Regions from separate parts of the Rhodococcus sp. 4CII genome, predicted to be linked through region 2. Evidence: riboswitches for the same ligand, from Rfam matches in the RefSeq annotation. Region 2 holds a riboswitch; the other holds the start of a gene.
What was found. A riboswitch is a leader RNA that binds a small molecule or an ion and turns the genes downstream of it on or off. The one in region 2 is predicted to bind glycine.

Region 1 (7,243 bases), 2.2 Mb from region 2:
TTCCCGCCGCGCTCGCCGGACGCGATCCGTCGAGGTTCGTCGTGCTACTTGCGCACGAGCCACGGCAGGCACTGGAGGCGTCGGATCTCGGTGTGGACCTGCAGTTGTCGGGGCACACGCACGGCGGGCAGATGTGGCCGCTGCGCTATCTGGTGCCGCTGCAGCAGCCGTCGGTGGCGGGTCTCGACCGGATCGGGAACACCGTCCTCTACACGACCCGTGGGGTGGGCGCGTGGGGTCCACCCGTGCGGGTGGGCGCCCCGCCGGAGATCACGATCCTCGAGTTGGTGCCAGAGGACTGACCTCGGCGGCGCCCGCCCCGCTGGAGCGGGACGGGCCGCCCTGCATCAGGCGCCTTCGAACGCGGAGATCGGCGGGCAGGAGCACACGAGGTTGCGGTCGCCGTGTGCGCCGTCGATGCGCCGCACCGCAGGCCACACCTTCGGCCGGGCCTTGCCGCGAGGGAACACGGCCGTCTCCCGGGTGTAGGGGTGGTTCCACTCCGCGGCCAGGCAGCCGGCCGTGTGCGGAGCCCCGCGCAGCGGGTTGTCGTCCACCGGCCATTCCCCCGCGCCCACGCGATCGATCTCGGCGCGGATCGCGATCATCGCCTCGCAGAAGGCATCGATCTCTTCCAGGTTCTCGCTCTCGGTGGGCTCCACCATCAGCGTGCCCGCCACCGGGAAGCTCATGGTCGGTGCGTGGAAACCGTAGTCGGCGAGGCGCTTTGCGACGTCGTCCACGGTCACACCGGTGTCCTTGGTGATCTGCCGGAGGTCGAGGATGCACTCGTGCGCCACCATTCCGCCCTCGCCGGTGTAGAGGACGGGGAAGTACTCGTCCAGGCGGCGCGCGATGTAGTTGGCCGAGGCGATGGCGGTCAGGCTTGCGCGGCGCAGTCCGACGGCGCCCATCATCCGGATGTACGCCCAGGTGATGGGAAGGATCGACGCGCTGCCGTAGGGGGCCGCGGAGATCGGCCCGGCGGTGCCGAGTTCGGGTGCGAGCGGATGTCCGGGCAGGAACGGCGTGAGGTGGGACCGCACGCCGATGGGACCGACACCGGGGCCGCCGCCGCCGTGCGGGATGCAGAACGTCTTGTGCAGATTGAGGTGGCTGACGTCGCCGCCGAACCGGCCCGGTCGGGCCAGGCCGACGAGGGCGTTGAGGTTGGCTCCGTCGACGTACACCTGGCCGCCGGCGTCGTGGACGGCGGCGCAGATGTCGGCGATCTCGTGCTCGTACACACCGTGCGTGGACGGGTAGGTGATCATGATCGCCGCGAGGCGCTCGGCGTGGTCGGCGATCTTCGCCCGCAGATCGTCCAGGTCGACGTCACCGTTCGGGCGGCAGGCGACGACCTCGACGCGCATCCCGGCCATGACCGCGGACGCGGCATTGGTGCCGTGGGCGCTCGACGGGATGAGGCAGGTGTCGCGGTGGTCGTCACCCCGGCTGAGGTGGTAGTTGCGGATCGCGAGCAGTCCCGCGTACTCGCCCTGGCTTCCGGCGTTCGGCTGCAGACTCACCGCGTCGTACCCGGTGACGGCCACGAGCCAGTTCTCGAGGTCCTTGATGATGCGGAGGATGCCCGGGGTGTCCCCGGTCGGCGCGAAGGGGTGCAGTCCGGCGAACGCGGGCCAGGTGATCGCTTCCATCTCGGCGGTGGCGTTGAGCTTCATCGTGCACGAGCCGAGCGGGATCATGCTGCGGTCGAGCGCAATGTCCTTGTCGGACAACGCCCGCAGGTAGCGCAGCATGGCCGTCTCGGTCCGGTAGCGCGTGAATGCCTCGTGCTGGAGGTAGTCGGATCCGCGGAGCTGCGCGTCCGGGACCGCCGTGCCCGTGGCCGCGGCCACGGCGCCGTCGCCGCCGAACGCCGCCAGCACGTGGGCCACGTCCTCCGCGGTGGTGGCCTCGTCGCACGCAACGGCGACGTGATCGGCGTCGACGAGCCGCAGGTTGATGCCGGCGGCCTTCGCCTGCGCCACGACATCCGACGCGCGGCCGTCGACCCGCACGAGAATCGTGTCGAAGAAGTGCTCGTGGACGACCCGGGCCCCGGTCTTGCGGAGTGCGGCAGCCAGGGAGTGTGCCGTGTTCGCGACGCGCAGCGCGATCGCCTTCAGCCCCTCGGCGCCGTGGTAGCTGGCGTACATGGCCGCGAGAATCGCCAGCAGCACCTGAGCGGTGCAGATGTTCGACGTGGCCTTCTCGCGGCGGATGTGCTGCTCGCGCGTCTGCAGCGCCAGCCGGTAGGCCTTGTCTCCGTCCGCGTCGACGGAGACGCCCACCAGACGGCCGGGGAGCTGCCGCGCGTGCTTGGTGTGTACGGCGAGGTAGCCGGCGTGCGGGCCGCCGAAGCCCATCGGGACACCGAAACGCTGGGTGGTGCCGAAGCAGGCGTCCGCACCGATCTCGCCGGGCGGGGTGAGGAGGGTGAGCGACAGCAGGTCGGCACCGACGGCGACCAGCGCGCCGCGCTCGTGGGCGGCGGCGATCACGTCGGTGTAGTCGACGATGCGGCCGGACGCACCGGGCATCTGTCCGAGAACGCCGAAGAAGTCGCCATCTGGCAGTCCGGCAGCCAGGTCGGTTACGACGATCTCGATGCCGAGCGGCTCCGCCCGGGTCTCGACGACGGCGAGGGTCTGCGGGAACAGGTCCGCGTCGACCACGAAGCGCGGTGACTTGCTCTTGCTCGCGCGGCGCAGCAACGTCATCGCCTCGGCTGCGGCGGTGGCCTCGTCGAGCATCGACGAGTTGGCGACCTCCATGCCGGTCAGGTCGGCGACCATCGTCTGGAAGTTGAGGAGGGCTTCGAGTCGGCCCTGGCTGATCTCGGGCTGGTACGGCGTGTAGGCGGTGTACCAGGCCGGGTTCTCGATGATGTTCCTGATCAGGACCGGCGGGGTGAGGGTGTCGTAGTAGCCGAGACCGATCATCGACGTCGCCACGGTGTTCTGGGCGGCGAGCGCAGACAGTTCGGCGAGCGCTTCGTGCTCGGAGACCGGCGCGGGCAAGGCGTCGAGACCGTCGGCGATGCCATCGGTGACGCCGTCCAGGATGACGGCAGGGACGGCCTTCGCTGCGAGATCGTCGAGCGATTCGGCTCCGACCAGTTCGAGAATGTGCGCGAGTTCCGCAGCGTTCGGGCCGACATGACGATCGGCGAATGTACGGCTTCCAGCGTCGATCACGACAACTCCCAAGCAGTTCGGAGGATCAGGACACGCCCCGCGTCGGCGGAACGTCCCTCCCCCTCTGTCGCCTGCTCTCGTCGAGCGCCTGAGAGATTCGGTACCGTCGTTCGCATGCGACGACGGCCCTTTCCCCGTGGGCGGGTGGGTGCTCCCACCGCTTTCCAGAGACGTCGGAGCCCGCACGGTCCTGTCTGCCTGAGAGATTGACGGGGAGGTGTTGCTCCTTCGGCGCCCGAACTCCCGCACACACTGTTTCTGTGCATGCAGTGCCCGGAACTCTCCCGCACGGCGTCGACGCACCGCCAGTCTATGTCACCGCTGCGGATGGCGGCGCAGGCAGCGTCCCGCTCGGATGGATGGAACCTACCCCGTCTTGCGGCTCACGCGGTTCTTGCGCCGCGACGCCAGTTCGTCCTCCGGGCTCTGCTCACTGTCGCCGCCGTCGGCCCGCTCGGCCGGGAAATCGGCGATGGTGCCGGTCAGTTCGCGCATCGCACCGCTGACCGCGATGCCGAACACGCCCTGCCCGCCCTGCAGCAGATCGACGACCTCTTCGGCGGACGTGCACTCGTAGACAGTGGTCCCGTCCGAGAAGAGTGTGATCTTCGCCAAGTCCCGCACTCCGCGCTTCCGGAGGTGGTCGACGGCCACGCGAATGTTCTGCAAGGATATTCCGGTGTCGAGCAGACGCTTGACGATCTTGAGGACGAGGATGTCTTTGAACGAGTACAGCCGCTGGCTTCCCGAACCCGCGGCGCCACGAATGGACGGCACCACGAGGGATGTGCGCGCCCAGTAATCGAGCTGGCGGTACGTGATTCCCGCGATCTGGCAGGCGATGGGGACGCGGTATCCGACGAGGTCGTCGGGCACGGAATCGTCCGGGAAGAGGCCCGGCTGGATCTCTTCGGAGCTGAACTCGGGCTCGGCAACGACGTCGCCGGGCGCAAGATTCAGCGCATTCTCCTGCGGCCGATCTCCCACTGACTACTCCCTCTCGCATGTTGCACTGAACCCGACGATCAGTGCGCCTGTGACGCGCGTCGCCAGTGTCCGCGACGAACCGCGGCACATCGGGCGGCGTGAACGCCACCAGTGACATCGAGCAAGTCCGTACCCTGAACCTACTCAGCGTACGCCCGATGCAATCTGCAGGGCAGAAAATCACTGCACTGAACGCTATGACTCCGAGGAGACCGGGTCAACGCAACGCGCCGGAAGAACCTCAACCGATACTGCGCGCCGAGGCTCATCCGCAGGGTGCAAGCTAGCCGTCAGTGGCCTTGAAATCGTCCGGCGACACGGACTCGAGGAATTCCTTGAACTTCTCGACCTCGTCTTCGCGCTCGTCCGGCATGACCAGACCGGCCTCGGTGAGCACCGCTTCTTCCGCGAAGATCGGCACCCCGATCCGGAGTGCGATGGCGATGGAATCGGACGGCCGGGCAGAGACCCGGGTGTTCTGGTCGAACACGAGGTCGGCATAGAACGTGCCCTCGCGGAGGTCCACGATGCGAACCTCTTTCAGAGTGCGTCCGAAAGCTTCGATCAGGTTCTTGATCAGGTCGTGGGTCAGCGGGCGCGCCGGCTCGACCCCCTGCTGTTCGAGCGCGATCGCGGTGGCCTCGGTCTGACCGATCCAGATGGGGAGGTACCGCTCGCCGTCGGTTTCACGCAACAGCAGAACAGGCTGACTTTGGGGCTGCTCGACACGAACTCCGATCACGTGCATTTCGCTCATCGCGTCTGCCTCCACCCTGCAATGGTCCGTCCGCGGCACACAATGCCGTACCAGGATTCTATTCGATTCGTGTCTGCTCTTCGACCGTACAGCCGTTCGAGCGCAGCGTCGTTGGGAAGTGTTCTCGGTGGGCGAACTCACTTACCGATCGAGCGCACCCCGGACTGCCGACTTCACCAGGCACGTGTGCAACGTGAGGGACAACGCGGCGAGTTCGCGCACCATCTCCTCGGCGCGATCCCGCGCACCGGCGTCGCGGCCCTTGGCCACCGGCCCGGCGATCTGCGCGACCAACCCGGCCTCACGGTCGGCCGCCAGTTTGAACGCACGCAGATGCCGCACCTCGAGCCCGAACTCGGACATGGCCCTCGCGGTGCGCGCCAGTGTCACTGCGTCCTCGTCGAAGAACCCCGCCGGTCCGGGAACGACCAGTCCCCCACGGGTCAGTTCGCCGAGGAACTTCTCGTCGATCCCGGCCCGCGCGATCAGGTCGTCGCGGCTGATCCGCACCTCGCGGTCGGTGAGGAACTCCTCCGGCGACACCTCGCCGGGCGCCACGGTGAGCGTCCGCGGCCGGCGCGGCGACGAATCGCCGGCGCCGACCGTGGCCACACCCCTGTCGATGGCCTCGAGTTGCTCCTTGATGACCTTCAGCGGCAGATACTGATCGCGCTGCGCGGTAAGGACGTAACGCAGTCGTTCACAGTCGGCGATCGAGAAACGCCGATACCCCGAGGGAGTGCGCTGCGGGCTGATGAGACCCTCGGCTTCGAGGAATCGGATCTTCGAGATCGTCACATCAGGAAAATCGGGGCGCAGTCGATCCAGCACCGAGCCGATCGACATCCCCGACTGCGCCTGCTGCTGCCGCACCGCGGTCATTGGCTACCCGCACCAGCTGACGTCTCACCGATCTGCGAACCACCGGCCGTGGTCCGGGGGCCGGTCAGGAAGACCAGCCTGAACTTCCCGATCTGGACCTCGTCACCATTGGCCAGCACAGCCGAATCGACCGGCTCCCGGTTGACGTAGGTGCCGTTGAGGCTGCCGACGTCGACAACCTGGAACTCGTCGTCCTCCTGGCGGAACTCCGCATGACGACGGCTGACCGTCACGTCGTCGAGGAAGATGTCGCTGTCGGGGTGCCGTCCCGCCGACGTCGTCGGCTGGTCGAGCAGAAAGCGCGACCCCGCGTTCGGGCCGCGCTTGACGACGAGCAGAGCAGAGCCCGCGGGCAGTCCCTCCACACCCGACACCGGGGCCTCCGGAGCCTGCGTTGCCGAGGAGCTGTCGAGCTCATTGAGAAAGTCCGCGCGGAAGACCGACGTGGTTTCCGCCGGCGACTCCCCATAGACCGCGTCGTTGCCGTTCTCGCTCACCGTTTCTCCTCCTAGTTCGATCATCCAGCAATATTCGCTGGACTACGCAATGCCACTCGGTACTACATAATTCGGTTCCCGTGCACATTAACTTCTGTGCAAACTCCCACGATCACATTCAAACTACGGACCTGCGCCCCGACACGGCACATGCGTTCACTTCGACCGTACCCTGCGCGCGCCGGTGCGTGTAGTGAGACAGGCCGCCAGCACATTACGAACCGGTATTCCGACAGCGGATTTCTCCGGCAACCCGGTTTTCCGGGCTGTCGGCGCGGTCCGCCGCGGTTTGATTACCGTTTCGCGGGTTCCCGGGAATCAGCCCGCCGCAATCTCGCCGTAGCCGGCGGCGTCCAGCATGTCGCCGAGGGCCGCGTCGAGGGTCGCCTCGTCGTCGACGGCGAGTTCCACCAGCCACCCCTGCCCGTAGGGGGCGGAGTTCACCAGTTCCGGGTTGCCGTCCAGATCAGCGTTGGCGGCAACAACTTTCGCCGTCAGCGGGGCGTAGATGTCGGAGACGCTCTTGGTCGATTCCACCTCGCCGAACGACTCGCCCGCCGTCACGTCCTCGTCGACTGCCGGAAGCTGGACGAAGACGACGTCGCCGAGTTGGGACTGCGCGAAATCGGTGATGCCGACGCGTACCGTCGTGGGCCCCGTCCGCTCGACCCACTCGTGTTCGGCGGTGTACCGACGATCGGCGGGGATTTCGAGCTCACTCACAGTGGCTTCCTTTCGATGGCATTCCGCGGGCGGATGCGAAGATCAATTTCCGGGCTGAGCGTATTGGCGAGGTTTCGCCTCTCGCAAGGCGGAGATCGTGACCTGCTGTGATTGTTCGATCGTCAGCTGGCCGCCGCTGCGCGCGACGGTGTCTACGACCCCTCCGGGAATGTTCAGGGCCGCCGCCAGAGTGGGCG
Region 2 (7,243 bases):
ACCGGCCTCGTACGGGTTCGTGCCGAGGGTCAGCTCGTGCCCGTAGAGCGCCATGCCCGCCTCGAGCCGCAGGGTGTCGCGGCAGGCGAGACCGGCGGGGACGCCGTCGCGGGCCGTCGTGGCATCCAGGAGCGCGCGCCACAACTGCACGGCCTGCTCGTTCGGCACGTACAGCTCGAATCCGTCCTCGCCGGTGTAGCCGGTGCGGGCCAGGAGGACGTCGATGTCCGCGACGACCGCCCGGGTGACCGCGTAGTACTTCAGCGCCGCGACGTCGGCAACCTGCCGGTCGGGGACGAGGGACTGCACGATGTCCTGCGCGGCCGGTCCCTGCACCGCGATCAGCGCGGTCTCGGCGGACTGGTCGTCGACCGTCGCCGAGAAACCCTCGGCGCGTGCGGCCAGCTCGCGGTACACGGCCGGGGCGTTCGCGGCGTTGGCGACCACGAGGAACTGTTCGTTGGCGAGACGGTAGACGACGAGGTCGTCGATCACACCACCGTCCGCGTTGCAGAGCAGCGAGTACTTGGCGCGGCCGACGCCGATCTTCGACAGCTCGCCGGCGAGCGCGTAGTCCAGCAGCGCACCGGATTCGGGTCCGGCGACGGCGATCTCACCCATGTGAGAGAGATCGAACAGTCCGGCAGTCTTGCGAACCGCATGGTGTTCGGCGAGTTCGCTGTCGTACTTCAGCGGCATCTGCCAGCCCGCGAAGTCGGTGAAGTGGGCGCCGAGCGAACCGTGCTCGCTCAGCAGCGGGGACGCGGACGTGGTGGTGAGGGTCATGCGAAGGCCTCCTCGGGGGTCTCGGCGATGGCCGGAGAATCGATGTCGGTGGTGTTCTCGAAGGCCTCGGGCGCGGGGCACGAGCACACGAGGTTGCGGTCGCCGTGCACGCCGTCGATGCGGCGAACCGGAGGCCAGTACTTGTTGCCGCGCAGCGACGCGACCGGGAAGGCGGCGAGGTGGCGCGGGTAGGGCAGATCCCAGGTGTCGGCGGTGACCTGCTCCGCGGTGTGCGGGGCCTGACGCAGCGGGCTGCGCTCGAGCGGCCACACGCCCTCGCCGACCAGATCGATTTCCCGGCGGATCGCGATCATCGCCTCGATGAAGCGGTCGAGTTCGGCCAGATCCTCGGATTCGGTCGGCTCGACCATCAGGGTGCCGTTGACCGGGAAAGACAGGGTGGGGGCGTGAAAACCGTAGTCGATCAACCGCTTTGCGACGTCCTCGGCGGTCACGCCGGTCGCCTTCGTGACCGGGCGCAGGTCCAGGATGCACTCGTGCGCCACCAGACCGGACGGCCCGGTGTACAGGACGGGGAAGTGCGCGTCGAGTGACTTCGCGACGTAGTTGGCGGACAGCACCGCGGTCTTGGTGGCCTCCGTCAGCCCGTCCGGGCCCATCAGCGCGATGTACGCCCAGGTGATCGGCAGGATTCCGGCAGACCCGTAGTTCGCCGCCGACACCGGGGTGCCGAGCTGGTCGCCGCCGAGCGGGTTGCCGGGCAGGAACGGGGCCAGGTGCTTGCGCACCGCGACCGGGCCGACGCCGGGCCCACCGCCGCCGTGCGGGATGCAGAACGTCTTGTGCAGGTTCAGGTGCGACACGTCGCCGCCGAACTGGCCGGGCTGGGCCAGGCCGACGAGTGCGTTGAGGTTCGCACCGTCGACGTACACCTGACCGCCGGCCTCGTGCACGAGATCGCACACCGTCCGCACGTCGTTCTCGTACACGCCGTGCGTGGACGGGTAGGTGAGCATGATCGCGGCGATCGTGCCCTCGTGCGCGGCGATCTTCGCGCGCAGATCGTCCAGGTCGATGTTGCCGTTCGACGCCGTCGCGACCACCACCACCCGCATGCCGGCGAGCACCGCGGAGGCGGCATTGGTGCCGTGCGCGGACTGCGGGATGAGGCAGATGTCCCGGCTGAGGTCGCCGCGGCTCTCGTGGTAGCCGTTGATGGCGAGCAGCCCGGCGAGCTCGCCCTGCGATCCGGCATTGGGCTGCAACGAGACCCGGTCGTACCCGGTGATCTCGCCCAGCCACCGCTCGAGCCCGCGGATCAGCTGCAGGTAGCCGCTGGTCTGCTCGACCGGAGCGTACGGGTGGATGGACGCGAAACCGGGCCAGCTGATCGGTTCCATTTCCACGGCGGAGTTGAGCTTCATCGTGCACGAGCCGAGCGGGATCATGGTGCGGTCGAGAGCGAGATCCTTGTCGGACAGCGCACGGAGGAAGCGCAGCATCGCCGTTTCGGACCGGTGCTCGTGGAACACGGGGTGCCGCAGGTAGTTCGACGTCCGCAGCAGCGACTGTGGCAGCCCGGACGCCGTGCCCGCCTGGGCTCCCGCGCCGAACGCGGACAGGACCCGGTCCACGATCTCGTCGGTGGTGCACTCGTCGCACGCGATCGCGACGTGGTCCGCGTCGACCAGTCGCAGGTTGATGCCGTCCCGGTCGGCGTGATCGACGACCTCGCGCGCCCGGGCCGGAACGCGCACCAGCACGGTGTCGAAGAAGCTGTCGTGGACCACCGAATGTCCGGCCGTGCGCAGACCGCCCGCGACGGCGGTCGCGTGAGCGTGTACCCGAGTCGCGATGGCGCGCAACCCTTCCGGGCCGTGGTACGCGGCGTACATCGCGGCGACGTTGGCGAGCAGGGCCTGCGCGGTACAGATGTTGCTGGTCGCCTTGTCGCGGCGGATGTGCTGTTCGCGGGTCTGCAACGCCAGCCGGTATGCGGGCTTGCCGTCGACGTCGACGGACACCCCGACCAGCCGGCCGGGGAGCATCCGCTCGAGACCGCCGCGGACCGCCATGTAGCCGGCGTGCGGACCACCGAAGAACAGGGGCACACCGAAGCGCTGGGCGGAGCCGACTGCGATGTCGGCGCCCTGCTCACCGGGCGGGGTGAGGAGCGTCAGCGACAGCAGATCGGCGGCAACCGTGGTGAGCGCCCCGCGCTCCTTGGCGGCGGCGATGAGCGGGGCCAGGTCGCGCACGTGCCCGCTCGCGCCGGGTGCCTGGAACACGACGCCGAACAGGTCTCCGTCCGGGAGTCCTCCGGAGAGGTCGGCCACCTCGACCTCGATGCCCACCGACCCGGCCCGGCCGCACACCACTGCGAGGGTCTGCGGCAGGCAGTCGGCGTCCACGACGACGCGGGGAGTCGACGACTTCGACTTGTTCGCGCGGCGCATCAGCAGCACCGCTTCCATCACCGCGGTGGCCTCGTCCAGCAGGGATGCGCCCGCGAGGGGGAGGGCCGTCAGGTCTTCGATAACCGTCTGGAACGTCAGCAGCGCCTCGAGCCTGCCCTGGGAGATCTCCGGTTGGTACGGGGTGTACGCGGTGTACCAGGCGGGCGACTCGAGCATGTTCCGGCGCAACACCGCGGGGGTGATGGTGTCGGAGTATCCGAGGCCGATCATCTGCACGCGGGTCTCGTTGCGCTCCGACAGCGTGCGAAGGTCGGCGAGAACCTGCTGCTCGGACCGCGCCGCGGGCAGGTCGAGGGTCTCCGGGCTGCGGATCTGGTCGGGTACGGCGGCATCGATGAGCTGATCGAGCGTGTCGTACCCGAGGGCGCCGAGCATGCGCTCGGTGGCGGACGCGTCGGGACCGATGTGGCGAGACGGAAAATCGCTGGTGAGCGGCGCGTCGTGGCGCGCGTGACGGCTTTCGACTGGCACGAGGTGACTCCGGTTTCGTTGAGTCCGGACCGCACCGGACGTCGACTGGGGGCACCTCCCCGCTCTGTCCTGAAACCTGAGAGTTTGGGCCCACCGCAGCTACGGCGTGCTCTTCACCTTCGGTAAGTACCGGCCTGGGCCGATTCTGTTCTCCAGAGTTGCCTCTACGCTGCGGTACTGGGGCCTGAGAGATTCCCGGGGAGGAACTTGCTCCTACGGCGCCTCCGAAAACGGAGGTTCTCCCGCTGCGCGTCAACGGCGTCTTCAGTTGTGGTTGGCCAAACAGTACACACGCGTGGCGGGTTTGTCTCCCCGGGCTGCTCCGCGGTCGCCGGGCGGCGACGATCTTGCCAAAACGCCTCGTCGTTTGGCATCCTCGACTGATCTTCGCTCGGACGTGACCGCACACGCCGATCGATGAGAGCCCAGATCACCGCAATTGCAACGGTTGTCGCCGCGTGCTCGCCTTCCCTCACACTCCCGGTCGAGCGGTGCTGCCCGCGCCGCCCGACATTCCATACCGATCGGTCTCGGCTGATCGAAGGAGCCCCCCAATGACCACATCGGAAACATCCCCGGCCACCCGCCGCCTGCTCCGACTCGAAGTCCGCAATGCTCAGACACCGGTCGAACGCAAACCGCCGTGGATGAAGGTGCAGATGCGCACCGGACCCGAATACCGGAAGCTCGCCGCGCTCGTCGAGCGCGAGGATCTGCACACAGTGTGTCAGGAAGCGGGATGTCCCAACATCTTCGAATGCTGGGAGGACCGGGAGGCGACCTTCCTCATCGGTGGGAGCCAGTGCACCCGGCGGTGCGACTTCTGCCAGATCGACACCGGCAAGCCGGCAGAACTGGATCGGGGCGAGCCGAGGCGTGTCGCGGAATCGGTCCAGACGATGGGGCTCCGGTACGCCACCGTCACCGGCGTCGCCCGCGACGATCAACCCGACGGCGGCGCGTGGCTGTACGCCGAGACAGTGCGGCAGATCCACGCGCTGTGCCCGGGAACCGGCGTCGAACTGCTCGTTCCCGACTTCAACGCGAACCCGGAGCAGCTCCGCGAAGTGTTCGACACCCGCCCGGAAGTGCTGGCGCACAACGTGGAGACCGTTCCCCGGGTGTTCCGTCGTATCCGGCCCGGGTTCACCTACGAGCGTTCCCTCGACGTGATCACCCGGGCGAGGGAGGCCGGCCTGATCACCAAGTCGAATCTGATCCTCGGGTTGGGGGAGACCACGGACGAAGTGATCCAGGCTCTGCGGGACCTGCACGCGGCCGGCTGCCAGTTGATCACGATCACCCAATATCTGCGGCCGTCGGCCCGGCACCATCCGGTGGAGCGGTGGGCGAAACCCGAGGAGTTCGTGATGCTCGACCAAACCGCCCGCGAGATCGGATTCCTCGGTGTGCTGTCCGGTCCGCTCGTCCGGTCGTCGTACCGGGCCGGCCGTCTGCACGCGGAGGCCGTCGCCGCCACCTCGACCCACTGACCTCACACCCCTCATCCTGTCCAGCTAGGAGTTACTCATGTCCAGATCTGCAGACGTCGTCATCCTCGGTGGTGGTTCCGGCGGTTACGCGGCCGCGATCCGCTCGGCCGAACTCGGCCGCTCGGTGATCCTGATCGAAGAGAACGAGCTCGGAGGCACCTGCCTGCATCAGGGGTGCATCCCGACCAAGGCCCTGCTGCACGCCGCCGAAGTCGCCGACAGTGCCCGCACGGCGTCACAGTTCGGTGTCGAGGTCACGTTCGGCGGAGTCGACCTCGAGAAGGTGCTGAGCTACAAGAACACGATCGTCACCCGGCTGCACAAGGGACTCCAGGGCCTCGTCGACTCGCACGGCATCACCGTCGTCAACGGTCGCGGACGGTTGGTCGGGCCCAACGGTGTCGAGGTCGACGGCGAGCTGATCACCGGTGCCGCCGTGGTTCTGGCAACGGGATCGTCGCCGAAGACGGTGCCGGGCATCGCCATCGGCGGCAGGGTCGTCACCAGCGACGAGGCGCTCGTGCTGCCGTCGGTCCCGAAGAAGGCGATCATCCTCGGCGGCGGTGTCATCGGCGTCGAATTCGCGAGTGTGTGGGCGTCGTTCGGTGCGTCGGTCACGATCGTCGAGGCGATGCCCAGACTGGTGCCGAACGAGGACGAGACCGTCTCCAAGTACCTCGAGCGCGCCTTCCGTCGTCGCAAGATCGCCGCGAAGACAGGTGTGCGGGTAACGGACGTGACGCAGGACGACGATTCGGTGTCCGTCACTCTCGACTCCGGGGACGTGCTCGACGCCGACGTCGTGCTGGTCGCGGTCGGGCGCGGTCCGAACACCGACTCGATGGGATACGAACAGACCGGAGTGGTCCTCGATCGGGGATTCGTGGTGACCAGCGACCGACTGCGCACCACGGTGCCGAACGTCTACGCGGTCGGCGACATCGTCGCCGGGCTGCAGCTTGCGCACCGCGGTTTCCAGCAGGGCATCTTCGTGGCAGAGGAGATCGCCGGACTCCGTCCGGACGTCATCGACGAGACCGGGATCCCGCGGGTCACCTACTCCCACCCCGAGGTGGCGTCGGTCGGGCTGACGGTGAGCGCGGCACGCGAGAAATTCGGTGGGGACGTCGAGACCGTCACTTATGACCTCGCCGGCAACGGCAAGAGTCAGATCCTGAAGACGTCGGGAGCGGTCACACTCGTGGTGGCGCCGGATGGTGTCGTCGTCGGCGTGCACATGGTCGGCGACCGCGTCGGCGAGCTGATCGGTGAGGCGCAGCTGCTTTACAACTTCCAGGTCGAGGCCGCCCAGGCGGCGAAATTCGTGCACGCCCATCCCACCCAGGGCGAGGCACTCGGTGAGGCCCTACTCGCCGTGGCCGGCAAGCCTCTGCACGTCCACGCCTGAAACGCAGGTGAGCGGCAAAGTGTGCTGACGCACGCTTTGCCGCTCACATGGGGGTCCTGCTGGGGCGTTAGCTTCCTGACCGGGCGTCGACCGGCACCCGAGGTGCCGAATGGTGATCGCTGACGATGGTGACCGCGCATTCCACGCGCGTATCGAGCAGCGAACGAACCACAAGGGGCTCTTCGACACTCGTCTCCTCGACCGGCTGCTCGTCGAAAATCTGCTCGTCGAGTGCGCTGGTCTCTTCGGGAAGTTCGACGGCTGCCTTCGGTTCGCGGGTAGCCAGCCAGCACAGGATTGCCCCGATGCACACCACGGCGGTTCCCACCCAGAAGGTGAGCCCGAGTGCCGTGGCCAACATCAATGACGAGAAGGCGGCGGACAGTACGGGCGTGAAGTACGAGGCCGCGGCGAGCAACGTCATGTTTCCGCGAAGGATTCCGACATTCCACAGGGCATAGCCGAAGCCGATCGCGCAGGCCGCCACCACGGTCGCCGCGATTGCGGTGAAGCTCAGGTGCATGGGCTCGCGGCCTGACAGGAGGTACATGCACCAGAACGACACGGCCGTCAGCGTAAAGAACGGCGTGATGCCGTTGTTCCCGTTCGCGAACATCTTGGTGACGGTGCAGTAGCCCGCCCAGATC

Region 1: another riboswitch for glycine. It lies ahead of gcvP (aminomethyl-transferring glycine dehydrogenase); the one in region 2 lies ahead of gcvP (aminomethyl-transferring glycine dehydrogenase).

Annotation. Positions count from the first base shown of each region.
Region 1 is NZ_JACCFE010000002.1:6,729,742-6,736,984, reverse strand. Features, by position in the region: gene H0B43_RS32075 (metallophosphoesterase) at 1-302, shown strand, start outside; gene gcvP (aminomethyl-transferring glycine dehydrogenase) at 348-3,200, opposite strand; glycine riboswitch at 3,376-3,497, opposite strand; gene H0B43_RS32065 (MerR family transcriptional regulator) at 3,567-4,187, opposite strand; gene H0B43_RS32060 (bifunctional nuclease family protein) at 4,471-4,944, opposite strand; gene H0B43_RS32055 (MerR family transcriptional regulator) at 5,086-5,826, opposite strand; gene garA (glycogen accumulation regulator GarA) at 5,823-6,323, opposite strand; gene gcvH (glycine cleavage system protein GcvH) at 6,642-7,046, opposite strand; gene H0B43_RS32040 (DUF881 domain-containing protein) at 7,089-7,243, opposite strand, start outside.
Region 2 is NZ_JACCFE010000002.1:4,508,299-4,515,541, forward strand. Features, by position in the region: gene gcvT (glycine cleavage system aminomethyltransferase GcvT) at 1-786, opposite strand, end outside; gene gcvP (aminomethyl-transferring glycine dehydrogenase) at 783-3,599, opposite strand; glycine riboswitch at 3,858-3,950, opposite strand; gene lipA (lipoyl synthase) at 4,250-5,188, shown strand; gene lpdA (dihydrolipoyl dehydrogenase) at 5,226-6,596, shown strand; gene yddG (aromatic amino acid DMT transporter YddG) at 6,664-7,243, opposite strand, start outside.